Regions from separate parts of the Rhizobium sp. R339 genome, predicted to be linked through region 2. Evidence: riboswitches for the same ligand, from Rfam matches in the RefSeq annotation. Region 2 holds a riboswitch; each other region holds the start of a gene.
What was found. Region 2 has a riboswitch for cobalamin ahead of nrdH (glutaredoxin-like protein NrdH). Riboswitches for the same ligand answer to the same signal wherever they lie in the genome.
Positions count from the first base shown of each region.

Region 1: it holds a riboswitch for cobalamin, as region 2 does, so the genes downstream of both, bluB (5,6-dimethylbenzimidazole synthase) here and nrdH (glutaredoxin-like protein NrdH) in region 2, are expected to answer to the same signal.
Region 3: it holds a riboswitch for cobalamin, as region 2 does, so the genes downstream of both, ATY76_RS04115 (ABC transporter substrate-binding protein) here and nrdH (glutaredoxin-like protein NrdH) in region 2, are expected to answer to the same signal.

Region 1 covers NZ_LOKV01000013.1:68,063-73,443, forward strand. The annotation lists gene ATY76_RS18245 (hypothetical protein) at 1-380, opposite strand, end outside; gene ATY76_RS18250 (methyl-accepting chemotaxis protein) at 438-2,312, opposite strand; cobalamin riboswitch at 2,590-2,777, shown strand; gene bluB (5,6-dimethylbenzimidazole synthase) at 2,819-3,508, shown strand; gene ATY76_RS18260 (DUF2865 domain-containing protein) at 3,519-4,604, opposite strand; gene ATY76_RS18265 (low molecular weight protein tyrosine phosphatase family protein) at 4,821-5,141, shown strand; gene ATY76_RS18270 (NADP-dependent malic enzyme) at 5,174-5,381, opposite strand, start outside.
Region 2 covers NZ_LOKV01000016.1:20,641-26,021, forward strand. The annotation lists gene ATY76_RS18940 (helix-turn-helix domain-containing protein) at 1-324, opposite strand, end outside; gene ATY76_RS18945 (heavy metal translocating P-type ATPase) at 397-2,634, shown strand; cobalamin riboswitch at 2,841-3,067, shown strand; gene nrdH (glutaredoxin-like protein NrdH) at 3,328-3,549, shown strand; gene nrdE (class 1b ribonucleoside-diphosphate reductase subunit alpha) at 3,563-5,381, shown strand, end outside.
Region 3 covers NZ_LOKV01000001.1:837,649-843,029, reverse strand. The annotation lists gene ATY76_RS04130 (PAS domain-containing methyl-accepting chemotaxis protein) at 1-373, shown strand, start outside; gene ATY76_RS04125 (ABC transporter ATP-binding protein) at 503-1,267, opposite strand; gene ATY76_RS04120 (iron ABC transporter permease) at 1,264-2,304, opposite strand; gene ATY76_RS04115 (ABC transporter substrate-binding protein) at 2,301-3,317, opposite strand; cobalamin riboswitch at 3,491-3,746, opposite strand; gene ATY76_RS04110 (hypothetical protein) at 3,947-4,738, shown strand; gene ATY76_RS04105 (hypothetical protein) at 4,832-5,155, shown strand; gene blh (bifunctional sulfur transferase/dioxygenase Blh) at 5,357-5,381, opposite strand, start outside.

The sequences.
Region 1 (5,381 bases), on a different contig from region 2:
CTCTGGCCGACATTCAGGCCCTTTGCGTCCATGACGAAGATCTCGGTGATCTTGCCGCCGGAAGCAGCCTTCTTGTCCTGGAGGAATTTGGACAGCGCATTGCCCAGCACGCCGTCGATCATCGAATGATCGGAGCCATCGACCTCGGCGCGCCACTTCTTGTCGAGGGCGTCGATATCGGTTGCGCTCAGGTTGGCGTTGGCAGCGTCCTGCGCCTTGAGGGCGTCGACGATGGCGGGATCACTGAGCCAGGGCGTGACGTCGCTCTTTACATAGTCGGCGATCGGGGCGAGCTGAGCGGCATCCTGCGCCATGGAGAAACCCATGGGCACGGCAGATGCGCTGCAGGCCAGAAGCAATGCGGTTACAACTCTTTTCATTGTGTTCCCTTCCTGATGATCGGTTGTTGAGGAATAAGTTATCGAAGGCATATGGCGTCAGAACTCTTCCCAGGCGCCGGGAGCGGCAGCAACGGCGGCATTTCCTGCGTGCCGCTGCGTAACGACCCGCTGCTCGGTGCGAGACTGGCGAACGGGTTGAGCGGGTTTGGGCTGGCTGGCGACAGAGCCGCCGACGGTGAACCTGCCGGCCGAATCCTGCAGCAGGCGGCCCTGCGTCAGCAGTTCCTGGCAGGCTGCGTTCGTTTCTTCGACCATTGCCGCATTCTGCTGGGTCGCCTGATCCATCTGGTTAATCGCGCCGTTGATTTCCTGCAGGCCTGTGGCCTGCTCGCGATAGGACTGGACGAGGGAGGCGATGCTGTCGCTGATGCGGTTGATCTGCTCCTCGATCTTCAATAGGGCATCGCCCGTCTGGTTGACGAGACCGACGCCGGCGGCGACCTCCTGGCCCGATACGCTGATCAGGTTCTTGATTTCCTTCGCTGCATTGGCGGAACGCTGGGCGAGCTCACGTACCTCCTGGGCGACGACCGCAAAGCCCTTGCCGGCCTCGCCGGCACGGGCGGCCTCGACGCCGGCGTTCAGCGCCAGCAGGTTCGTCTGGAAGGCGATTTCATCGATGACGCCGATGATGCGGCCGATCTGGCTTGAGGACGTCTGGATGCGGTCCATGGCGCCGATCGCATCCCGCACCACCGTCGCCGAGACATGGGCGCTGCGTTTGGTCTCCTCGACCAGCTGGCCGGCATTTTCAGCTCGCTGTGACGATGTCCTGACCGTCGAGGTGACCTCGTCGAGGGCGGCTGCAGTCTCTTCCAGTGCCGCGGCCTGCTGTTCCGTGCGCCTGGCGAGCTGATCGGCAGAGGAGGCAAGCTCGCTGGAGCCGCCTTCGACGGCGACCGACGCCGTCTTGATCTCCGTCAGAGCGGCGGCGACCGCTTCGACCATGCGGTTGAAATCCTGCCGCAACTTATCGAATTCGGGGCCGAGATCGGCGAGCTTGATCGAAAAGTCGCCTGCGGCAAGCCTTTCCAATGCGTTGGCGAGCGTGCTCATGACCATTCGTTGGGTATTGCTCGCTTCTTCCGTCAAGGATGCGTTGCGCGCCCTTTCGGCATCGAGCGAGGCGCTCTGCTCGGCAACCGCCCGTTCTCTTTCGACCTTGGCAATCGCCTCCTCACGGAAAACTTCCAATGCCCGCGCCAGGAAGCCGATTTCATCGCCATTTTCCCTGTAGGTGACGGGAGAGGCGAGGTCGCCTTTCTGCAGAGCGCTGATTCTTGCGCTGAGGATCCGAAGCGGGCGACCGACGAGGCTGCGCATGGCGAGAAGGAACGCCGCGACGGCGAGCGCGGTGATCACCGATTGGGTGATCAGCGAAACGAGGACCTTCTGCTGGACTTCGGAGGCGATCTTCTCGACGGACCAGTTGGTAACGACATAGCCGGTGCTCTTGCCGGATTTGTCCAGCGGCAGCGGCGCGATGATCGTCACCACGCCGGACGACACGCCGGTGTCGTCGATCACCGTTTTATCAGGCTTGGCGCCGAGGCTTTTCTTCAAGTCGTCGACGGCAGGCAAGCCGGTGCTTCCGTCGCGCATCCAGCTATCGACGGCGGCAAGATCCGCGTTGAACGCCGCGAACTGAACGAGGTCGAGCGAAGGGTCGTCACGGTAGAGCGAATAAGCGTCGCGAACGGCGTTCGCCTTGCCCCATTTGACGCCGCCTGCGGCGAGAGACGCGAACTGTTCAGCATCCTTGGCCCAGTTCGCCTTGGCGCCATCGACCAATGCCCGCGTTTCGTACATCCAGCTATAGGTGGCGAGGGCGGAGATGCCGCAGAGATTGACGGCGACGATGATGGCGGCCAGCTTTGCCGTCAGTGGCATCGTTTTCAGAAATTGGAACATGCCGCGGGGCCTCGAAATGCGGCGCAGTCGGATGTGATTCCCGACCGGCGTATCAATACGGCATCCACGCTGGCGGCCGCAGCATGAGCACTCATGCCCATGTCCTCCTTGCAGCCCAAAACGCGCAATCGCAGTGTGTATTTTTTTTGTAAAGAAAAGATAAAGTGAAATAGCGGTCCATGCCTGCGGCTGTATCACGGTCGGCACGCTCGAAAATTCGACGAGGCTTGTCGATTGACGTCTCTTCGGGCCCGGCTTGCCGCAGCGTCGGTTTCCTGAAATAGATGCGCCGTCAGGTGCCTGCCGTCGAGGCGGGAGAATCGGGAATCCGGTGCAAGCCCGGAACGTGCCCAACGCTGTAAGGCCGACGCCTGCCGCTTCATCATGCCACTGGCTCTTGCCGGGAAGGCTGCGGCAGACGGATGACGCCAAGTCAGAAGACCGGCCTGACGAGATAGACCCAACCCGCGCGGACGGCGGGCGGTTGCGTTGTTGGGGATTTGACGATGCGACCCTTTGACGAGGATGCCCTGTCAGTGGCATCCGGTTTTTCGATGGCCGAACGTGAGGCCGTCTATCATGCGATCATGACGCGGCGTGACGTGCGCAGCCAGTTCCTGCCCGATCCCTTGCCGGAGGATGTCGTGGAGCGGCTGTTGACGGCCGCCCATCACGCGCCCTCCGTCGGTTTCATGCAGCCGTGGAACTTCATTCTGGTCAAGAATGCCGAGGTGAGGGCGCAGGTGCGCGATGCCTTCATGACGGCCAACGAGGAGGCGGCGCTGATGTTCGAGGGCGAGCGGCGCCAGGCATACCGCTCGCTGAAGCTCGAAGGCATCGTCGAGGCGCCGCTCGGCATCTGCGTGACCTGCGATCCGACGCGCAGCGGCAGCGTGGTGCTTGGCCGCACCCACAATCCGAGGATGGATTCCTATTCGACCGTTTGTGCCATCCAGAACCTCTGGCTTGCGGCGCGGGCGGAAGGGATCGGCATCGGCTGGGTCAGCATCTTTCGCGAAGACGATCTGAAAGCCATTCTCGGGATACCGAGTCATATCGAAGTGGTCGCCTGGCTCTGCGCCGGTTTCGTTGACCGGCTTTACGACGAGCCGGAACTCGCGGTCAAAGGCTGGCGGCAAAGGCTGCCGCTCGAAGAGCTTGTCTTCCATGATGGCTGGGGGCGGAGCGAGGGCTGACCCGCCGCGATCACTGCTGCTGCGGCTGCGGGCCGGGCGTTGCCGGATTGGCGAGATCGATCGTGCCTTGGTCGCCGGCGAGGAATTGCGGGCCGACCTGGCGAACCTTGTTCTGCGTGGGATCGTAGGGACGTTCCGGAACGGATGGCTGCGGCACGGGTGCTGTCGCGGTCTTCTCCGGCGGATTGGTGCGGATAGTCGTGATCGAGCCCTGCTGCGGCGGTTCGTTCACGGCCTGCTTGCCGCGCATCTCATTGTAATAGGCGGTGAGATTGCAGGCGCAAGCGTTTTTCTCGCCGGGCGCCCGGTTCTTGTAGGCGAAGGCGTTCTTCATGGCGCTGTAGGGCGTGCCTGTCGCCACCGAGATCATGTTCGAGGCTTCCGTGCTCCTGACGTCGCGATAGAAGAGCTGGGTCTCGATGCCGGGGCACATCTTGGCGCAGGTCTGGGCATCGCGGCCGAAATCGACCGAAGTGGCGTTCGAACTGATCGGAAAGAAACCGCCGTCGCAGCTGCGCACGCAGATGGTGCTGACCGGTGAGAGCATCTCGGCCTGCGGCAGGCCGTAATGCGGATCATACCCGCCGCCGCCGAGCGGAATGAAGGTGTCGCCGCGCATCGCCTGTTCCTCGATGCTCGGGGCGGGATCGTTGGCGCTGCGTTCGGACGGCGCGTAGAAATTCTCGCTGTTGCAGCCGTTGCGTTCCAGAGCGGCCATCAGTTCGCGGCGCGCGGCGTCACCGCCCTGACTGCGCAACTCGTCGCGGCGGTCCTGGAGATAGCGGATATTGTCGATCATCCGGGCTTCGGCCTGCGAGAGCTCGGCGCAATAATCGGCATTCTCACCGCCGATCACGACCATGCTGCGCGAGGTGCAATCATAGCTGCGCAAATCGTTGCGGACCTTGCGGAGCTCGAGGTTCTGCTCGGCAATCGCGCCGGCATATTGGCGTGCTTCCGGCCCGTTATTGTTGCCGATCGATCGCGGCAGGTCGGCGAGGCGGCCGCGCAGGTCGTTGCAGATGGCGCTTGACTGCGCGGCGGCAGGCGATGCCAACGCAAGAAAAAGTACGAGAGACAGGTTTCGGCGTTTCACGGCGTCGTCCCGGAATGAGCAAACGGTCGATGGGTCGATGCGACGTCACTTCGCCGCGCGTGTTCTCTTAGCGTGTTTCTCTTAAGAAGCTCAGAGAAATTCTTAGCGCATTTTCGCGATTTTATCCAGCGGCGGTGGTGATCGGCCTTCTGGTTTCGCTCTCTGCGAAGAGTTGTGCTATCGCGAGCCTTGCTCCTCCTCAGATGAGATCGAAACGTGAAAAACGTCCTTTTCGTATGCAGCCAGAACAAACTTCGCAGCCCGACGGCAGAACAGGTTTTCGCAGACTGGCCCGATATTGAGGTTTCCTCTGCCGGCACGAACAATGATGCCGAAAATCCCCTGTCGAGCGAGCTGGTCGAGTGGGCCGATATCATTTTCGTGATGGAGAGAACTCACCGTACGAAAGTCCAGAACAGGTACAGGTCAGCTCTCAAAGGCAAGCGTCTGATATGCCTTCATATTCCCGATGATTACGATTTTATGGACCCTGGGCTCATCCGGCTGCTGAAGGCAAAGATCCCTCAGCATCTGTAAGGTCAGTCCGCCGAGATCGCTCGGCAGCCGGCTCACGCCGGCTGCGATGCCTCGACGACGGCAAGAGCGGCCATGTTGACGACGCCGCGGGAGGTGACCGAGGGCGCCAGGATGTGGGCCGGCATGGCGGCGCCGAGCAGGATCGGGCCGACATGCAGGCCGTCCGTCATCGACTTGACCACGCCGAGCGTGATGTTGGCTGCATCTAGGTTCGGGAAGACCAGCAGGTTCGCCTCGTCG
Region 2 (5,381 bases):
GAGCTCGGCCTTCAAAGCCATCAGGCTGCGGATGCGTTGTTCGACCTCGACGAGGCGCGCCTTGGCGATGGCATCGGCCGAGGCGCAGGACTGGTTCGGATCGTCCTGCAGGGTGAGCAGCGTGCGGATCGCTTCGATCTCGAAGCCGAGTTCGCGGGCATGGCGGATGAAGGTGAGGCGGCTGATATCGGCGGGTTCAAAGGAGCGCTGGTTGCCCTCGCTGCGGCTCGGCGCCGCGAGCAGGCCGATGCTCTCGTAGTAGCGCACCGTCGGCACCTTGACCCCGCTCCGGCGGGCGGCTTCGCCGATCGTGATCTTTTTCATGATTTTTCCTCTTGCACCTCTAGTCGCTAGAGGATGTATGAGAGGTGCTTCTGTTTGACAAGGAAGCGGATCATGGCTGAGACGAACGAGACGCGATACCGGGTCGGCGGCATGGATTGCGCCGCCTGCGCGAGCAAGATCGACGCGGCGGTCAGGCGGGTGGCTGGAGTCGCCGATGTTTCCGTCTCGGTGGTAGCAGGCACGATGACCGTCCGGCACGACGGCAGCAGCGACCTCAAGGCGATCGAGAAGAAAGTGACGGGGCTCGGTTATTCGGTCTCGCCCTTTGCCGGAAGCGTCGCACCGGCGCAAAACCACGGATTGCATGATCATCACGATCACGCGGGGCATGACCATGGCGATCACGATCATGAAGATCATGACCACGGTCACGACCATGCCGAGAAGGAAATCGAAGGCCTGCATGGGCATGACCATGGGCCGACGGCCGGTCCGTGGTGGCAGAGCAGGAAGGGCCGGCTGACCATTTTCTCGGGTGCGGCGCTGATTGCCGCCTATGCCGTCGGCCATCTCGTGCCCGCAATCGGGTCCTATGCCTTCATCGTCGCCATGCTGGTCGGTCTGGTGCCGATCGCGCGGCGGGCTATCATGGCGGCGCTTTCGGGCACGCCGTTTTCGATCGAGATGCTGATGACGATCGCCGCTGTCGGCGCCGTCATCATCAATGCGGGCGAGGAGGCGGCGACCGTCGTCTTCCTGTTCCTCGTCGGCGAGCTGCTCGAGGGAGTGGCAGCGGGCAAGGCGCGCGAAAGCATTCAATCGCTGACGACCCTGGTGCCGAAGAACGCTTTGCTCGAAGACAATGGGCAAACGCGTGAGGTGCCGGCGGAAAGCCTTGCCGTCGGCGCGATCATCATGGTTCGGCCCGGCGACCGCATTTCGGCTGATGGCATCATCGTATCGGGCGAGAGCGCGATCGACGAGGCGCCGGTGACGGGCGAGAGCACGCCGGTGCGCAAGGGCGTCGATGCTGTGGTCTTTGCCGGAACGGTGAATGGCGATGCGGTGCTTAGGGTTCGCGTCACCGCGGCCGCGGCTGACAACACCATCGCCCGCGTCGTCAAGCTGGTGGAAGAGGCGCAGGAATCGAAGGCGCCGACGGAGCGCTTCATCGACCGGTTCTCGCGCTATTATACGCCCGGCGTGGTGGTGGTTGCAGCACTGGTTGCGGTGGTTCCGCCGCTGTTCCTTTCCGGCGCGTGGGATGAATGGATTTACAAGGGCCTTGCCATCCTGCTGATCGGCTGCCCCTGCGCGCTCGTCATCTCGACGCCGGCGGCGATCGCCGCCTCGCTTTCCGCAGGTGCGCGGCGCGGGCTGCTGATGAAGGGCGGCGCGGTGCTGGAAAGCCTCGGGAAGGTGACGATGGTCGCCTTCGACAAGACGGGCACGCTGACGGAAGGCAAGCCGCGGGTGACCGACATCGTTTCCTTCGGCTTGAGCGAAGCGCAGCTCCTGTCGCGCGCGGCGGTGCTGGAGCAGGGCTCCAGCCATCCCTTGGCGCTCGCCATCCTCAACCGCGCCAAGGTCGACGGTGTTCCCGTGCCGCCGGCCTTCGAGCTGGAGGCGCTGCCGGGCAAGGGCGTCACCGGCAAAGTCGGCGGCGAGACTCTGGATCTGCTATCGCCGTCCACCGCCCGCGAGCGCGGGGCGCTCGATGGAGACCAGGATGCGCGCATCACCGCGTTGAACGACGAGGGCAAGAGCGTGTCAGTGCTGCTCGTCAATGGCGCGGCAGCCGGCCTGATCGCCATGCGCGACGAGCCGCGCGAGGATGCGGAAGCCGGGCTTTCGGCGCTGAAATCGGCCGGTGTCAAGGCGATGATGCTGACGGGTGACAACAAGCGGACGGCGGCAGCCGTTGCCGGCATGCTCGGCATCGACTGGCGCGGCGAGATGATGCCCGAGGACAAGCAGAAGGTCGTCGGCGAATTGAAACGCCAGGGCTTCGTCGTTGCCAAGGTCGGCGACGGCATCAACGACGCGCCGGCGCTGGCGGCCGCCGATATCGGCATCGCCATGGGTGGTGGCACCGATGTGGCGCTGGAGACGGCCGATGCCGCCGTGCTGCATGGGCGCGTCGGCGACGTGGCGCGGATGATCGCGCTTTCGCAGCGAACGATGCGCAATATCCTGGAGAATATTACCATCGCGCTCGGACTGAAGGCCGTGTTCCTGGTCACGACCATTGCCGGCATCACCGGGCTCTGGCCGGCGATTCTGGCCGATACCGGCGCCACTGTGCTGGTGACGATCAATGCGCTTCGGCTGCTTCGAATAAGGGGATAGGCGTTTGCCTATTCGGCTCGATTCGAGGCGATCCGGAATCGAAGATCGCAGAGCCGGCTATAGGTCGGCCCTTTTCGTTCCGACCTTCTCCACAGCCCATTTTGTTTAAGCTTTTGTTATCCATGTTTTTCACAGGAACGCAGCGATTTCAAACCTCTCGTAACGCGATGCGCTAACCACCCATTGACGCTGTTTTGGATTCGCGTACTATATCTAGTGTTCAAGGTTCCTTCGATTCGTGAGGATCGCGGCTAAGACGGGAATACGGTGCGTTCCGCCATGAGGGTAGAACAAAGCCGGAGCTGCCCCCGCAACTGTAAGCGGCGAGCAACTGTCCGATTTCAGGTCACTGAGGCGTGATGCCTTGGGAAGGCTGGGGGCAGGGTGCTTCGACCCGCAAGCCAGGAGACCTGCCTTGAACGAGATGTCCACGGGCGGGGTGTCTGGAAGGTCGCGTGCATGAAGCGGAATGATCCGTGCCTGCTGCGCTGCCCCGAATGTCCGCATGAGCACTTCGGGGTTGAAGTCATGTCGAGAATATCAAGGCCGCCGCCCGCGCAGATCCCGAGAGGGACCATATCGGGCGTTTAAGACGCCAACTTTGCCAGACCATTATCAAACGTTGCCCCGGACGCCGTAAGGCGCCCGATCCCAGTTCTGCGTCCTGAATTCATTGAGATCACGAGGAAGATGATGAGCGTTACCGTTTACAGCAAACCCGCCTGCGTTCAGTGCACCGCCACCTACCGCGCCCTCGACCGCCTGGGCGTCGATTACGACATCGTCGATATCTCCGAGGATGCCGAAGCGCTCGATCGTGTCCGCGGCATGGGCTACATGCAGGTTCCCGTCGTCGTTGCCGGCGAGCAGCATTGGGCGGGGTTCCGTCCGGACATGATCAGCGCGCTCTCCTGACCGGGGAAAGGCGATGGGCCTGATCGTCTACTATTCCAGCCGATCCGAAAACACCCATCGATTTGTCGCCAGGCTCGGGCTGCGCGCGGCGCGCATTCCCGCAAGCGGCGCAGACGCCTTCCATATCCGCGAACCCTTCGTGCTTGTCGTGCCGACCTATAGCGGCGACGGCGGCAAGGGGGCCGTTCCCAAACAGGTGATCCGTTTCTTGAACGATGCGGAGAACCGAGGACACATCCGCGGCGTGATTGCCGCGGGCAACAGCAATTTCGGCGAGACATACGGGCTTGCCGGCGACGTGATTTCGCGGAAATGCCAGGTGCCTTACCTCTACAGGTTCGAGCTCATCGGCACGGAGGAGGACGTCGTCAACGTCAGATACGGATTGGAACGGTTTTGGACACGGGAACAAACGCGGGATGCGGGCGCAAAACCGCATAACACTTTCGCTCATCCCGCCGGCGAACGCCCTGTGAAAGCGGCGGAAACGCTCGACTATCACGCGCTGAACGCGATGCTGAACCTTTATGACGACGAGGGCAGGATCCAGCTCGACAAGGACCGCATGGCGGCGAAGCAATATTTCCTGCAGCATGTGAACCAGAACACGGTGTTCTTTCACAATCTGCGGGAAAAGCTCGATTACCTCGTGACCGAGGGCTATTACGAGCAGGAGGTGCTCGACCAGTATTCCTTCAATTTCGTCCGCGACCTGTTCGACCAGGCCTATGCCAGGAAATTCCGGTTCCCGACCTTTCTCGGCGCCTTCAAATATTACACCAGTTATACGCTGAAGACCTTTGACGGGAAGCGCTATCTCGAGCGCTACGAGGACCGCATCTGCATGGTGACGCTGACCCTGGCACGCGGCGACGAGGCGCTTGCCCGCGACATGGTCGACGAGATCATTTCCGGCCGTTTCCAGCCGGCGACCCCGACCTTCCTCAACGCCGGCAAGAAGCAGCGCGGCGAACTGGTTTCCTGCTTCCTGCTGCGGGTCGAGGACAATATGGAATCGATCGGCCGGTCCATCAATTCGGCGCTGCAGCTGTCGAAGCGCGGCGGCGGCGTGGCGCTGTCGCTGACGAATATCCGCGAGGCCGGCGCACCGATCAAGCAGATCGAAAACCAGTCCTCGGGCATCATCCCCGTTATGAAGCTGCTTGAAGACAGTTTCTCCTATGCCAACCAGCTCGGTGCGCGCCAGGGGGCGGGTGCTGTCTATCTCAACGCGCATCACCCCGACATCATGCGGTTTCTCGATACCAAGCGCGAAAATGCCGACGAGAAGATCCGCATCAAGACGTTGTCGCTCGGTGTCGTCGTGCCCGACATCACCTTCGAACTCGCGAAAAACAATGAGGACATGTACCTGTTCTCGCCTTACGATGTTGAACGCGTCTATGGCGTGCCTTTTACCGAGATTTCGGTGACGGAAAAATATCGCGAGATGGTGGCAGACGCCCGCATCTCGAAGAAGAAGATCAAGGCGCGTGAATTCTTCCAGGTGATCGCCGAAATCCAGTTCGAGAGCGGCTATCCCTACATCATGTTCGAGGACACGGTGAACCGAGCGAACCCGGTGGCAGGTCGCATCTCCATGAGCAATCTCTGCTCGGAGATCCTGCAGGTGAGCGAGGCGAGCGAATACAATGACGACCTCTCCTACAAGCATCTCGGCAAGGATATTTCCTGCAATCTCGGCTCGCTGAACATCGCCGCGGCCATGGACTCAGCCGATTTCGGCAAGACGATCGAAACCTCGATCCGGGCGCTGACGGCAGTTTCCGACATGAGCCATATCGCCTCGGTGCCCTCGATCGAGAAGGGCA
Region 3 (5,381 bases), on a different contig from region 2:
GCTCGAGGAGATCGCCGAACAGTTCCACCACATCAACAGCAACGTGGTCGCGATCGTCAAAGCCTCGCGCGAGCAGTCCACCGCACTCGCCGAAGTCAACAATGCCGTCAACTCCGTCGATCAGAGCACCCAGCAGAATGCCGCCATGGTCGAGGAACAGACGGCGGCAAGCCACAGTCTCGCCCACGAGGCGGCCGCCCTCTTCGAGCTGCTGAGCCAGTTCCGCTTCGATGACGCGCCGAAATCGGCGAATGTCGCGACGCTCGCCCCGGCCCGGCAGCCGGCGCCGAAGCCCGCCCAGCTCCACCGCCCCCGCCCGGTCAAATCGCACGGCTCGGCCGCCGTCGCGGAAGCGGGCTGGGAGGATTTCTGATCGCGGTTAGAGCATGATGCCGAAAAGTGTAGGCGGTTTTCGGGCGACATCATGCTCTAACTCTTTAATTTAGAACAGGATTCAGATTTTAGGCCGAACGGGCCTAAAATCGTCCTGTTCTAGCCGCGATCAATCCATCCGGTACTGAATGTGATGCCGGCCGTGCACGGCCGATTTCTGCACATGGGCGCGCACGCCGAACACGCGCGCGATTAGATCCTCCGTCAGCACCGCTTCCGGCGCGCCGGCCGCCACCACCGCGCCCTTCTCCAGCACCGCCAGGCTGTCGCAGAACATCGCCGCCAGATTGAGATCGTGCAGCGCCACGATCGCGGTGATGCCGAGCCTGGAGATCAGCGCGAGAATGTCGAGCTGGTGCTGGATATCGAGATGGTTGGTCGGTTCGTCGAGCAGCAATTCGCTCGGCGCCTGCGCCAGCGACCGGGCGATATGCACGCGCTGGCGCTCGCCGCCAGACAGCGTCTGCCAGAGCTGACCCGCCCTCGCCCGCATGCCGACCCTGACAAGCGCCTCCTCGACGGCGGCATCATCCTCGGCGCCCCAGGGCGCAAGCAGCCCGCGATGCGGCGTGCGGCCGAGCCGCACCACGTCGCGCACGGTCAGCTGCGTCTCGGTCGTCGATTGCTGCTCGACGAAGGCGATGCGCCGCGCAAGGGCTGCGCGCGACAGCGAGGCGATATCCTCGTCGCCCAGCCGGATGACGCCGCTGCGGACCTTGCGCAGCCGGCAGATCAGCCTGAGCAGGCTTGATTTGCCCGAGCCGTTCGGCCCGAGGAGGCCGAGTACCTTGCCCTTTTCGACCGTCAGGCTGACGCCGTTGACGATGACGGTGTCGCCGGCGGCGAAACTTACCGCGTCGATCGAGATGCTCATGCGCTCCTCCGCACGCGATAGAGGATGACGGCGAAGGCCGGCGCTCCGAAGAGCGCGGTGACGACGCCGATCGGCAGCACCTGCTGCGGGATGATGATGCGCGAGACGATGTCGGCGCCGACCATGTAGATCGCGCCGCCGAGCGCCGTTGCCGGCAGCAGCCGCCGATGCCCCGGCCCGACGAGGAAGCGGGCGGCATGCGGAATGACGAGACCGACGAAGCCGATCGAGCCCACCATGCTGACGACGCTCGCCGTCATCGCCGCCGTCAGGGCAAAGAGCAGGATCTGGACGCGGCGGACAGCAATGCCGAGCGAGGCGGCCGCATCCGTGCCGAAGGCGAAGGCATCGAGCGCCCGGACATGCGCCATGCAGACGAGGAAACCGGCAAGCGCGATCGGCACCGAGAGATAGACATCCGGCCAGCGCACGCCGCTGAGCGAGCCCAGCAGCCAGAACAGCACGCCGCGCGCCTGCTCGGCATTGGCCGAGGTCGTGACGATATAGGAGGTGAGCGCATTGAAGAGCTGCGAGCCGGCGACACCGCAGAGGATGATGCGCTCGCCGGTGCCGCCCGACCCGGTGGCGAGAAAGCCGACCAGCAGGAAGGCGACGACCGCGCCGAGAAAGGCGCCGCTCGAAAGCCCGAGAACGCCATAGCCGAAACCGAGGATCATCACCGAGACCGCCCCCGTCGAAGCCCCGGCGGAAATACCGAGCACATAGGGTTCGGCCAGCGGATTGCGCAGCAGCGCCTGCAGGATGGCGCCCGACAGCGACAGCGAGGCGCCGGCGCTCGCCGCAACCAGCGCCCGACTGAGACGATAATCCCAGACGATGCCCTGGTGAATGCGGCTGAGCTCGAACGCGGTGCCGAACAGCCGGTTCGACACCGCCTCCGCCGTGGTCGTGAGCGGTATCGCGATCTCGCCGATCGAGACGGCAAGGCTGATCATCAGCCCGAGAAGAAGGACGGCGGCAATGGTGAGCGCGGCAAGCGCCCACCATCCCGGCTGCCTGGCCGAGGCTGCCGTCACTGGGTCAGGCCGAAGGACTTGATGCCCTTCGCCAATGTCTCGATGCCGTCGATCGTGCGGATCGTCGGGTTCATCGATTGCGCGTCCATCATCACGAAGCGCCGGTTCTTGACCGCATCCAACTCCCTGGTGACGGGATCCTTCTTGAGGAAATCGATCTTCACCGCGGGATCGTCGGCGGCATAACGGCGCCGGTCCATGGTGGCGAGCACGATGACGGCGGGGTTCGCCTCGGAGATGGTTTCCCAGCCGACCAGCGGCCATTCCTCTTCGGTGGTCACGACATTCCTCGCGCCGATCGCCTTCAGAATGTAGGCCGGCGCACCGTTCTTGCCGGCGATGAAGGCGTCGCCATTGACCTCCTTGCTGGAGAACCAGAAGACGACGGGCAGGTTCTTGCCCGCCGCACCCGATATCGAAGCCACCGCATCGGCCTCGCGCTTCTTCAATTCAGTGATCAGCGCATCGCCGCGCTCCTTCACGTCGAAGATCTCGGAAAGCTCGGCGATTTCCCGATAGATCAGCTCCATCGTGAACAGCTCCTTGCGCACCCCGTCGCCGCCATCGGCATTGACCTTGGCGACGCAATCGGCCGGCGAAAGATAGGTGTTGATGCCGAGGTCCTCGAACTGCTCGCGCTTGCCGACCGAGCCCTGCGCGCCGACATGCCATTCGAACTCGGCCGCCACCAGATCCGGCTCCCGGCCGACGACGGATTCGAAGCTCGGATCGTTGTCTGCAAGCCGCTTGATCCCCTTGTTGGCCTCGGCATATTGCGGCAGGACAGGGCCGACCCAGACCGCCGTGCCGGCGATCTTTTCGGCAAGGCCGAGCGAGAAGAGAATTTCGGTCATGCCCTGGCCGATCGAAACGATCTTCGACGGCGCTTTGCGGAAGGTCACCTCCTTGCCGCAATTGGCGATGGTGAGCGGATATTGGGTGGCGGCAAGGCCCGGTGCCGCAAGGCCAATCAGCCCGAAGGCGAATGTCATGGTGGCGAGAAACTGGCGCATGAAAACCTCGATTGATAGGGAAAAGCAAAGGCTCTGCCGCGCGGCCAAAGGGGCACGCGGACGCGCAAAACCTAGCCGCAGGCGGCCCAATCGAGACGGATGCATGCCGCAATTCGGCGAAGGGTCAGAAGGTCAATCATGTCTGCTCCTTGTCCGGGCATCCCCGCCCGGTTGATTGGATCGTGATTGACGGCAGGTCTCCTGGCTCACGAATATCCGCCGCTCATCCGCCTTCCCGCGATAGCTCGCAGTGGCCGGGCCTCCAGGCCCCAGGAAATGCCGGCGCGCCGGCTCTCCCGATATGAACGACAATCCGCTTACAGTTGCGGGGGCAGCCACGGTCTCGGTCCCTCTTGGGGTCGTCCTCACCGTGTTCCCTATTAATCCCCTCGGAGTCATCCTCAGGAAACCGTCACCCCCAGTTACGTCGCCACCCCGGCCGGCGTCAATGATTATTGCGCGGATCGGTTGGTGGGCCGCCAATCCCGGCGCCTTCGACGCCGCCGCGGCAATTACCCCTGGATATGGTCCAATGACTGGTTGAAGTGGAAAGCGATGTATACTGCGTGAATACCTGGTATCCCATGATCGTCCCGACACCTCACTCTATTCTCGGACAGCGGTAAATCATGCAGCGTTTCACAGACCTCTCCGAAATCGAATGGATCAAAAATGGCATTGCGAAGGCAACGCCGGAGACGCTCGGCACGGTATCGCGCCTCATCCCGCCGATCTTCCCCGCCTACGTGAAAGTGTTTCATCCGATTTACGAAGATCTGACGGTCGAGGACGCACAACTCTCCTGGCAAGACCACGCAAAGCTTGCTGACGAATTCGCTTCAGCAAAGCCGGGAGATACCTTGGCGACGATCCTGAACAGTTGCACGATGGTTTATGGCGGACCAGGGCCAGATGCTCAGCTCGTCCCACTTCGCTGGCGCGCGCTTTGCGACGCCCTTGGCATGCCCTATGCACCGACCCTATCGGTATGGTCGTTCACCCGGCGCTTCGCTGGCGGCAGCTGGCCAAAACGATTGATCGGGCCGGACGAGGGAAATCTTGCGCCACCTGAGCGCGACGCACTCATCTCTATTCTCCGTCGTCATACGCCCTCAGCTCATTGCTTTTTTCATCTCTGGTTGCTGGCAACCGAGATTATGGAGGATCTGGTATTTCGAGCGACACTCGCCGAGGCAGCTGCTTTCCCGGATGAAGTTCCCGACGCCCGCCTGACGCCAACGCATTGGTTCCCTGAAGATCGCAGCTGGCTTGTTTGCAGCGACTACGATCTGACCTTCACGCTCGTCGGAGGATCCGAATTGTTGGCACAGGACCTGTTGGACAGCCAGGCGCTCGAATGTGTACGAGTTTATCCTAATACGAGAATTGATTCCCGCGCCGACATCCCCGATCCTCTATAGGTTCGCTCGCGAGACTCCGCATTCACACTACCGTTCCTTGCAAAAACCTGCCTACAACAAGCAGCAGAACACCGGCCGTTCCGGGAGATCTTCATGCAATCAAGATACAGGATCGGCGGCATCTTCTGCCTGCTGCTGGCCGGTGCGATCGCCTGGCAGGCGATCTGGCTGCCGCTGCATGATGCGAGCCTCGGCGCCGAGATGATCGCCTGGATGCCGCGCGCCACCGTCGTCGTCGGGTTGTGCCTGGTGTTCGGCGTCTATTTCCTGGCGACGGGCAATCGCTATCCCTATCGCGACGTGGAACGGCAGACGCTGACGCCCGTCGGCTGGACGCTATGCGTGGTGATCGGCATCGTCGCTCTGGCCGGCTTCTTCGGCATGGATATGATGCTGCGGTCGATGGGGTATCGGTGATGGACGTTGCCGCCATCTCGGAGCACCCGCCCCGTCCTTCGAGGCCCCTGCGGGGCACCTCAGGATGAGGCTCTCTTGAGCCTCGCCGGCATTCCGCCAACTGTTATGGGGCGCGGCATTCTCCCACCTCCCTCATGCTGAGGTGCGCAGCCCGTAGGGCGGAGCCTCGAAGCACGCGCCGCAACGCTACTCCCTGCGTTCCTACAACCCATCCAACGGTATCTTC